3 regions of the Streptomyces sp. NPDC001068 genome follow, and region 1 is predicted to be linked to each of the others. Evidence: riboswitches for the same ligand, from Rfam matches in the RefSeq annotation. Region 1 holds a riboswitch; each other region holds the start of a gene.
What was found. Region 1 has a riboswitch for S-adenosylmethionine ahead of thrC (threonine synthase). Riboswitches for the same ligand answer to the same signal wherever they lie in the genome.

Region 1 (3,250 bases):
CCAGCCCGCCGCCGCCACGCCGGGCGTGCAGCGCTCCGTCGTCGCGGACGTCGTACGAGACCGGGCCGCGATTGGACGCGACCAGCACCTCGGCACCGTCGGTGGAAGCCATGGGGGAAGCCATACGCCTCAACCTAGCCCGGCCCGGAAACGCTCAAACGTACGGCCGCGCCCGACGCGCCGCCGTATACGGCCGTACGACGAAGTCACGCCACGCTCAGGCCACCCGGCGCTCGGCGTACTCGGTGATCTCCACCATCGGCGGCCGTTCCTCGGTGTCCACGGAGTAGGTGCGCGGTTCGAAGCCGTCCTCACCCCGTTCGAACTGGGTCAGGGCGGGCCGGATCAGGTGGCCGCGGGCCAGCCGCAGCTGGGCGGTGCGGTAGATCGCGGCGGACATCCGGCCGAGGGCCTGGCCGTCCTGGTGGCGGTGCTTGCGGACGCCCACGTCGACCTGGGCGAGAGCGTCCAGGCCGACCAGGTGCAGGGCGTCGACCAGCATGCCGAGCTCCACGCCGTAGCCGACCGGGAAGGGGAGCTGTTCGAGGAGGGAGCGGCGGGCCGCGTACTCGCCGCCGAGCGGCTGGACGAACCCGGCCAGCTGCGGCCAGTGCATGTTCAGCAGCGGACGGGCCATCAGCTCGGTGACCCGGCCGCCCTGACCGGCCGAACCGGCGAGCGGGCGGTCGTACATCGCCTTGACCAGGTCCACGCCCGGGTCGGTCAGCAGCGGGCCGACGATTCCGGTGACGAAGTCGGAGGAGAACTCCCGCAGGTCGGCGTCGACGAAGCAGACGATGTCCCCGGTGGTGACGAGGAGGGAGCGCCAGAGCACCTCGCCCTTGCCGGGCACGGCGGGGATGCGCGGCAGGATCGTGTCGCGGTGCACGACCCGGGCGCCGGCCGCCGCGGCCACGGTCGCCGTCCGGTCGGTGGAACCGGAGTCGACGACCACGATCTCGTCGACGAGCGGTGTCTGCCGCATCAGGTCGTGGCGGATGATCGCGACGATGTCGCCGACGGTCTCCTCCTCGTTGAGGGCGGGCAGCACGACGGAGACGGACTGACCGGTGCGCTGCTTGGCGGCGAGTATCCGGTGCAGCGGGCGGTCGTTCACGGACCAGGAGCGGGTGGCCAGCCAGCGCTCGACTTCTTCCAGCACAGTCAGCGGCTCCTCACTGTCACGATCACACTGCGAGGTGTGATCCATCTCGCGGTTCGGACGACTCTCTCAACTGTCCTGGCCTTCGGTTACAGTCTTGAACAACGCCGATGACCATCGCATGTCCTGGGGTCACCCGGCGTTGACAACTACATACCGCTCATCCAGAGGGGCAGAGGGATACGGCCCGATGAAGCCCCGGCAACCCTCCAGTCGGTTACTCGTGGATCGCCGAACACTGTCGATCACTCGCGAGGCTCCCGGCTAGGGAAGGTGCCAAATCCGTCTCACGGCGAGATGCGTCGTGAGGAAGATGAGGAGAAAGGGCCTCGCCTCTCATGGCTGCGCAGACTGTTGCACCCACCACCGACTCCACCGCCGCTTCCGGTTCCGCCTCCGTCGACCTCGGTCCCGCCGAGGCCCTGAGCTGCCGCGAGTGCGGCCACCGCGTGCCGCTCGGCCCGGTCTTCGCCTGCGAGGAGTGTTTCGGCCCGCTGGAGATCGCCTACGACTTCTCGGCCTACGACACCGAGGAACTGCGGAAGCGGATCGAGGCGGGACCCGCGAACATCTGGCGCTACGCGCCGCTGCTGCCCGTCCCCGCGGACGTGGCGACCAAGCCGAACATCAACCCGGGCTGGACCAAGCTCGTCCAGGCCGACAACCTGGCGAAGGAACTGGGCGTCACCGGCGGCCTGTACGTCAAGGACGACTCCGGCAACCCGACGCACTCCTTCAAGGACCGGGTCGTCGCCCAGGCGGTCGAGGCCGCCCGCGCCTTCGGCTACACCACGCTCTCCTGCTCCTCCACCGGCAACCTGGCCGGCGCGGTCGGTGCCGCCGCCGCCCGGGCCGGCTTCCGCTCCTGCGTGTTCATCCCGCACGACCTTGAGCAGGGCAAGATCGTCATGGCCGCGATCTACGGCGGGGAACTCGTCGGCATCGAGGGCAACTACGACGACGTGAACCGTTTCTGCTCCGAGCTGATCGGTGACTCGGCGGGCGAGGGCTGGGGCTTCGTCAACGTCAACCTGCGGCCGTACTACGCGGAGGGGTCCAAGACCCTGGCGTACGAGATCTGCGAGCAGCTCGGCTGGCGGATCCCGGACCAGCTCGTCATCCCGATCGCCTCCGGCTCCCAGCTCACGAAGATCGACAAGGGGCTCCAGGAGCTGATCAGGCTCGGGCTGGTCGAGGACAGGCCGTACAAGATCTTCGGTGCCCAGGCCGAGGGGTGCTCGCCGGTGTCGGTGGCCTACAAGGCGGGCCACGACGTGGTGCGGCCGCAGAAGCCGAACACCATCGCCAAGTCCCTGGCCATCGGCAACCCGGCCGACGGTCCCTACGTCCTGGACATCGCGCGCCGCACCGGCGGTGCGGTGGAGGACGTCACCGACGAGCAGGTCGTCGACGCGATCAAGCTCCTCGCACGGACCGAGGGGATCTTCGCGGAGACCGCCGGCGGGGTGACCGTCGGCGTGACCAGGAAGCTCATCGAGAACGGGCAGATCGATCCGGCGAAGTCGACCGTCGTACTCAACACGGGTGATGGTCTGAAGACGCTGGACGCCGTGGCGGGGACCGGGCTCACGGCGACCATTCGCCCGAATCTCGAGTCCTTCCGTGAAGCCGGGCTCGCCTGAGTCGGCCGTGAACAACCAAAGGCGTCGCCCCCAACCGGAGGTTCAAACGTGAGCGTCACCGTCCGCATCCCCACCATCCTGCGCACCTACACCGGTGGCCGGGCCGAGGTCAGCGCCGAAGGCGGGACTCTCGGTGAGGTCATCTCCGACCTGGAGAAGAACCACACCGGCATCGCCGGCCGTGTTCTCGACGACGACGGCAAACTGCGCCGCTTCGTGAACGTGTACGTCAATGACGACGACGTGCGCTTCGAGCAGGGTCTGGAGACGGCCACCCCGCACGGGGCCGGCGTCTCGATCATCCCGGCCGTGGCCGGCGGCTGACCTGCCGTCCCGCTGACAGGCTGATCGGATGACCGAACATTACCTTCGGTAACGCCGATCACCGACTGTTCATCTGATTGCCCCCTCCGTGAGAGAAGCGGAGGGGGCAATTCTGTGTGGT
Region 2 (3,250 bases), on a different contig from region 1:
GTCGGCGAGGTCCCTGATGACGGCGAGGACCTCGCCGACGAGTTCGGGGTCCAGGGCGGAGGTGGGCTCGTCGAAGAGGATGACGCCGGGGCGCAGCGCGAGGGCGCGGGCGATGGCGACCCGCTGCTGCTGGCCGCCGGACAGCTGCCGGGGGTAGGCGCCGACGCGTTCGCCGAGGCCGACGCGTTCGAGGAGTTCCTTGGCCAGGGCCTGGGCCTCGGGTTTCGTCAGCCTTCCGGTGGCGACCGGAGCGGCGGCCACGTTGTCCAGCACGGTCAGGTGCGGGAAGAGGTTGAAGTTCTGGAAGACGAAGCCGATCCGGCCGCGCTGGGCGAGGATGGCGCGCTCGCTCAGTTCCTTCAGGCGGTCGCCCTGCCGCCTCACCCCGATCAGCTCGCCGTTGACGCTGACGTGGCCGATCTCGGGCCTCTCCAGGTGGTTGACGACCCTGAGCAGGGTGGACTTGCCGGAGCCGGAGGGGCCGAGGATGACGGTGACCTCGCCGGGGCGGACGGTCAGGTCGACGCCGTCGAGGACCTGCTGGGTGCCGTACCACTTGTGGACGTTGTGGATCTCCAGTGCGGCGGGGGCCGTCTCCAGGGTGTCGGCGGCGCTCATACGGCGGCCTCCCGGCGGACGCGGGCACGCAGGTCGGCGAGCCCGGCCCGCAGTTTCCCCAGGGGCGTCGGCGGCAGGGAGCGGGTGGCGCCCCGGGCGTAGTGCCGCTCGACGTAGAACTGGACGACGGAGACGACGCTGGTGAGGATCAGGTACCAGACGGTCACCACCAGGAGCAGCGGCACGATGTCGCCGGGGTAGGTCGAACCCATGCTCTGCGCGGAGCCGAAGAGGTCGAGCAGCGACACGTAGAAGACCAGCGAGGTGCTCTTGACCAGGCCGATGAGCTGGTTGACGTAGTTCGGGACGATCGATCTCAGGGCCTGCGGGAACACGATCCTGCGGAACTGGTAGGACCTGGGCAGCCCGAGGGCGGCGGCCGCCTCGTGCTGGCCCTGGTCGACGGAGAGGATGCCGCCGCGGACCACTTCGGCCGCGTAGGCGGCCTCGTTGAGGCTGAGTCCGATCACCGCGACGGCCATGTCGGTGGCGAGCCTGGACTCGTCGAAGGAGAAGAACGCCGGTCCGAAGGGCACGCCGATGCTCAACCTCTGGTACAGGGCGGAGAAGTTGTAGAGGAAGAGCAGGACGACGATGAGCGGGATCGAGCGCAGCGCCCAGACGTAGGTCCAGCTGACCGCGCGCAGCACCGGGCTCCCGGAGAGCCGGGCCAGCGCGAGCAGGATGCCGCCGAGGAGGCCCAGCACCGCGCTGTAGGCCGTGACTTCGAGGGTGATCACCAGACCGTCGAGGATGGTCGGCCGCAGGAACCAGTAGCTCCAGCGGTCCCACTGGTAGAAGGGGTTGGTCACCAGCCCGTGGACGAACTGGGCGACCAGGACGAGGACGGCGGCGGTGAGGATCCACCGTCCGGGTCTGCGCAGCGGCAGAACACGCTGTGCGGTGCGTCGATCTGATGCTCTGTCTGTTCGGGAAGGCGCCTCGGGGGCGAGCGTGACGCCTGGGGGTTCACTCATGGCGGGCTCCGGCGGGATCGGTCACCTCCGGTCCTGCGGGCGGGCACCCGGCACCGTGCCGGGTTCGGGCACGGCGGGGTGCGCGGTGGCGCGCGGGACGCGGGGGCTGGGCGGACGGCATCACACCGGAGGGCCGGTGTCTTCGTCGGGAACGCTGAGGCGCGGGGCTGCGGGAACCGGGCGGAAGGCCGGTCAGACCCGACAGCGGGCCCGGCCCGGTGCGGTACACGCGCTACACAGGGCGCTGTTGACGCGGAGCAGATCGACGGCGCGGTCGGCGACGAGCGGGCTCGGATACGGCTGTACGCAGCCCCGCGCGCGGCGCGTGGCCGTGCCGGTCGCTGCGTACATGTCCGTCACCCGTCAGTCGGTGGCCCTGGGGCCTCGCGCTTACCGAACATCGTCATCCGGTCCGGTCGTCACCTGGGGCACCCCACCGCGGTGCGAGGGTTGCCGGTCAGCGAGCCAGGGCTTGACGCTGACGCTCTTGACCGTTCTGTGCGGCAAGTTAGGCAGTTGCCCGATCGGATGTCAACGCCTGTCCGACTGGCGAAACGCCTCGGGCCGCTCTCACCTGCGCGGAACTCCCGGGACGTCCGCCGCATGACGGGCCCAGTCCAGGATCTGGACGGCCGCGCCGGCGGCTTCGAGCCCTTGGCAACAGCCGTGGTGGCGGCGGGCGATGCCGTCGAGGTCGAGATGCGTGCCGAAGGCCGGGTGGGCGGCCAGGCGGCGGGCGTAGGCCCACAGCGCCGGGTGGTCCGCGACCGCGTGCACGGCGCCGGCGTCCAGGTGGCAGCGGTGCACGGTGTCGAGTTGCACGAGAGTGACCCACAACTCGACGTCCGCCGCGGTGAGTTCCCCGCCGACCAGGTACCGGGTCCCGGTCAGCCGGTGCTCCAGCCCGTCCAGGGTGGCGAGCAGCACCTCCAGCGCGCGCGGGTCGCCGCCCGGACGGCCGGCGTGCTGGGCCGCCCGCTCGACACCCTCGGCGCACAGCCGCTCGACCTCCTCGATCCCGGGCTCCGCGCCGCGCGGGTACAGCCGGACGGCTCCGTCGCCGAAGTGCCGGTCGAGGTCGCGCAGGATGTCCCCGCCGTGGGTGGAGACGATCCGGCCGGACCAGTCGTCGCTGAGCACCGGCGCGAGGGCCGGTCCCGAGTAGTGGTGGGCGCTCGCCTCGTACAGCCGGCGCAGCGCCGTGTGCCCGCCGTCGGGACAGTCGGGGACGGCGGGCAGGTGGGTGACCGGACAACAGCCGCCGAGTGCGAGGAGGCTGTGGCCGACGGCGATGCGGAGGCCGTCGGGGCAGGCGGTGGAGAGGTGGAGCCGGTAGCGGCCGGGCACGGCGTAGTGCCCGCTGCGCGCGTCCCGGCCGATGCGCCCGCGGAATGCGGGGCCGGTGGGGGCGGACGGGAGGGCGGCGAGCGGAGTGATGGACATGCGTCTCCCCGGGGTACGGGCGCGCGGACGTCCGCGCGGCGGAGGCGATCGTGGGCGGGTGTCCGGGTGGGCGGGGGCTCGGCGGGCGGGCGCCCGCCCACCCGGGCGGTGCGGCCGGCGACGCTGCCGACGGGCGGTGCTCGGCGGGCGGCGGGGGCGGGCGGCGGGCAGTGCTCGGCAGGGTGCGGACGGTGGGCGGGTCGGTCGGTTAC
Region 3 (3,250 bases), on a different contig from region 1:
TGCAGCGCCGGGACCGCGAGAAGGTGCTGCACGGTCGCGAGACCGGCATCATCAAGCGGCTGCCGCACGGTGAGTTCATCGAGGTGCACGAGCCGCTCAGCCAGGAGCAGCTGCACACCCTCACGGCCCACCACCAGTACGAGCCGGCCCAGGTCGGCGCGGGGGTCGACGAGAACGGTGTCGAGCGCAAGATCAAGGGGTCCGAGAAGCTCCGCGCCAAGCTGAGCGGTGCCTACTACGGCGAGGACAACCAGATCCCGAAGCCCACCGTCGAGGAGTACAAGGAGATCACGAGCGGCCACGGCCACCACTGATCCACCGCGTCGCCACACGACGGCGAAGGGCCCCCGTCCGGGACACGGACGGGGGCCCTTCGCCGTCCCCGGAGCTGGATAGGCTAGGCCCCGAGGAATCCCTTTCCCCCGTACGACGATCAGGAGCGGCCCCATGAGCGCTGTGACCCCCGCTGGAGGCGACACCGCGGCGGGCCGTTCCTGGCCCGGGGTGCTGAACGCGCTGCTGTACGGCCAGGACCAGAGCGCCGACGCCACCGCCTGGGCCATGGACCAGATCATGCGCGGCCAGGCGACCGACGCCCAGATCGCCGGCTTCGTCGTCGCCCTGCGGGCGAAGGGCGAGACGGTCGACGAGATCAACGGCCTGGTCCGCACGATGTACGCGCACGCCAACGTCATCGAGGTGCCGGGCCGCACGGTCGACATCGTCGGTACCGGCGGCGACGGCGCCAAGACGGTGAACATCTCCACGATGTCGGCGCTGGTGGTGGCCGGCACCGGGGCGAAGGTGGTCAAGCACGGCAACCGGGCCGCGTCCTCCGCGTCCGGCGCCTCGGACGTGCTGGAGAAGCTCGGCGTCAACCTCGACCTGACCCCGCGCCGGGTCGCCGAGGTAGCCGAGGAGGCCGGCATCACCTTCTGCTTCGCGGTCAAGTTCCACCCGGCGCTGCGCCATGCCGGTGCGGCCCGCGGCCAGCTCGGCATCCGCACGGTGTTCAACATCCTCGGCCCGCTGACCAACCCCGCACAGGTGCGGGCCCAGGCGGTCGGCGTCGCGGATCCCCGCATGGCGCCGGTCGTCGCGGGCGTCTTCGCCGAGCGCGGCAACTCCTCGCTGGTCTTCCGCGGCGACGACGGCCTCGACGAACTGACGACCACCGCGACGTCCCGGGTCTGGATCGTCCGGGACGGCACGGTCACGGAGACGACCTTCGACCCCCGTGACGTCGGTATCGACCTGGTTCCCGTGGAGGCGCTCCGCGGCGGCGACCCCTCGTACAACGCGGAGGTCGCCCGCAGGCTCCTGGACGGCGAGCGGGGTCCGGTGCGGGACGCGGTCGTCCTCAACTCGGCGGCGGCGCTGGTGGCCCTCGACCCGGGCACCGGGACGCTGGCCGAGCAGATCCGGGCCGGCATGGACCGGGCGGCGGAGTCGATCGACTCGGGCGCGGCCAAGCGGGTGCTGGAGCGCTGGGCGGCGGCGACCAACCGGTAGGGGGCCGCGCGGGAGCAACCCCCTCCACCGCTACGGCGTTCAGCCCGGCACGGCCTTCTCGGCGGTGCCGGGCTGTTCGTCTGCCCCGGTCGCGTCCCGTCATCCGGACAGGAGTTGCGGGGCTGCGATCACTTCCCCTACGTTTCTTCGCAGGTCATGAGTGACAGTCATGAGGCCCCGGCCGACTGTCCGGCAACCCTCCGTCCGTGGCGGGGTGCCCCGGGTGAAGACCAGGCCGCAGGCAGCGAGGTCTGCGGCAAGCGCGGATCCCTCACGCTCATCCCGATGAGCACGGTCCAGGGATCCTGGTCACCGAGGGAGTCTCCCGTGAGCAACCGAATGCGCTAGGGCGTCGAGCCCCCCTTCCGCGCACCCCTTTTCACCTTTCTCCTTCCTCTCACGGGAGTTCCGCCATGTCCGTCTCCACCGTTGCCTCCGCCCCTTCGGTTTGTGCCCCGCTGCCCGTTCTGGGGCGAGATGTCACCGTGCCGCTCGTCACCGGCGGCGAGGTCACCTACGCCGCCCTCGACTACGCGGCCAGCGCCCCCGCGCTCCAGCGGGTCTGGGACGACGTGGCGGCGTACGCGCCCTACTACGGCAGCGTCCACCGCGGCGCCGGCTACCTCTCCCAGCTCTCCACGGACCTCTTCGAGAACGCCCGCCGTACCGTCGCCGAGTTCCTCGACTGCCGCCCCGACGACCAACTGGTCTTCACCCGCTCGACGACCGACTCCCTGAACCTCCTGGCCCGCGCGCTCCCCGCCGACTGCCAGGTCTTCGTCTTCGAGACCGAGCACCACGCGAGCCTGCTGCCCTGGCAGGGCGCGCGGGTCAGCTACCTCGACGCCCCGCGCACCCCGCACCAGGCCGTCGAGACCCTGGAGAAGGCCCTCGCCGCCCGTACGGAGTCCGCCGAAGGGGGCCACGGCCCGGCCCTGGTCTGCGTCACCGGCGCCTCCAACGTCACCGGCGAACTGTGGCCGGTGCGCGAGCTGGCCGCCGCCGCGCACGCGCACGGCGCCCGGATCGTCCTGGACGCGGCCCAACTGGCCCCGCACCACCCGGTCAGCGTCCGCGACCTGGACGTCGACTGGATCGCCTTCTCCGGCCACAAGCTGTACGCCCCCTTCGGCTCCGGTGTCCTGGCCGGCCGCGCCGACTGGCTGCGGGCGGCCGAGCCGTACCTCGCGGGCGGCGGCGCCAGCCGCAAGGTCACCCGGCGCGAGGACGGGGGAGTGGCCGTGGAGTGGCACGAGAGCGCCGCGCGCCACGAGGCGGGCTCCCCGAACGTCATCGGCGCCTACTCGATCGCCGCGGCCTGCAGGGCGCTGACCGAGGCGGGCTTCGACACGCTGGTCGCCCGCGAGCGGCACCTGATCGAGAAGGTGCGGGCGGGCCTCGCCGGGGTCCCCGAGGTCCGGGTGCTTTCCCTCTTCGGCGACGACGCCCCGCGGGTGGGCGTGCTCTCCTTCGTCGTGGAGGGCTGGAACAGCTCGCACTTCGCGGCGGCCCTGTCCGCGGAGTACGGCATCGGCGTCCGCGACGGCCTCTTCTGCGCCCACCCGCTGGTGCGGACCCTGCTGGGCACCGACCCCGAGACCCAGGGCGAGTGCGGGGCGCCGGAGACGGCACCGGGCGAGAAGTCCCTGAACGCGATCAGGGTGAGCTTCGGGGCGGGAACGCCGGACGAGCACGTGGAGCGGTTCGTGACGGCGGTACGGGAGCTGGTGGCCGACGG

Region 2: linked by a shared signal. The riboswitch ahead of ACFY3I_RS00760 (amino acid ABC transporter permease) and the one ahead of thrC (threonine synthase) in region 1 are both predicted to bind S-adenosylmethionine.
Region 3: linked by a shared signal. The riboswitch ahead of ACFY3I_RS13130 (aminotransferase class V-fold PLP-dependent enzyme) and the one ahead of thrC (threonine synthase) in region 1 are both predicted to bind S-adenosylmethionine.

What each region holds. Positions count from the first base shown of each region.
Region 1 is NZ_JBIAYD010000012.1:280,739-283,988, reverse strand. It holds gene ACFY3I_RS32275 (trehalose-6-phosphate synthase) at 1-112, opposite strand, end outside; gene ACFY3I_RS32270 (glucosyl-3-phosphoglycerate synthase) at 218-1,162, opposite strand; SAM riboswitch class I at 1,320-1,482, shown strand; gene thrC (threonine synthase) at 1,501-2,805, shown strand; gene ACFY3I_RS32260 (MoaD/ThiS family protein) at 2,854-3,129, shown strand.
Region 2 is NZ_JBIAYD010000001.1:168,160-171,409, forward strand. It holds gene ACFY3I_RS00755 (amino acid ABC transporter ATP-binding protein) at 1-618, opposite strand, end outside; gene ACFY3I_RS00760 (amino acid ABC transporter permease) at 615-1,595, opposite strand; SAM riboswitch class IV at 1,977-2,088, opposite strand; gene ACFY3I_RS00765 (glutathione S-transferase C-terminal domain-containing protein) at 2,166-3,038, opposite strand; gene ACFY3I_RS00770 (putative leader peptide) at 3,247-3,250, opposite strand, start outside.
Region 3 is NZ_JBIAYD010000004.1:191,618-194,867, forward strand. It holds gene ACFY3I_RS13120 (cytochrome bc complex cytochrome b subunit) at 1-314, shown strand, start outside; gene trpD (anthranilate phosphoribosyltransferase) at 448-1,512, shown strand; SAM riboswitch class IV at 1,665-1,781, shown strand; gene ACFY3I_RS13130 (aminotransferase class V-fold PLP-dependent enzyme) at 1,926-3,250, shown strand, end outside.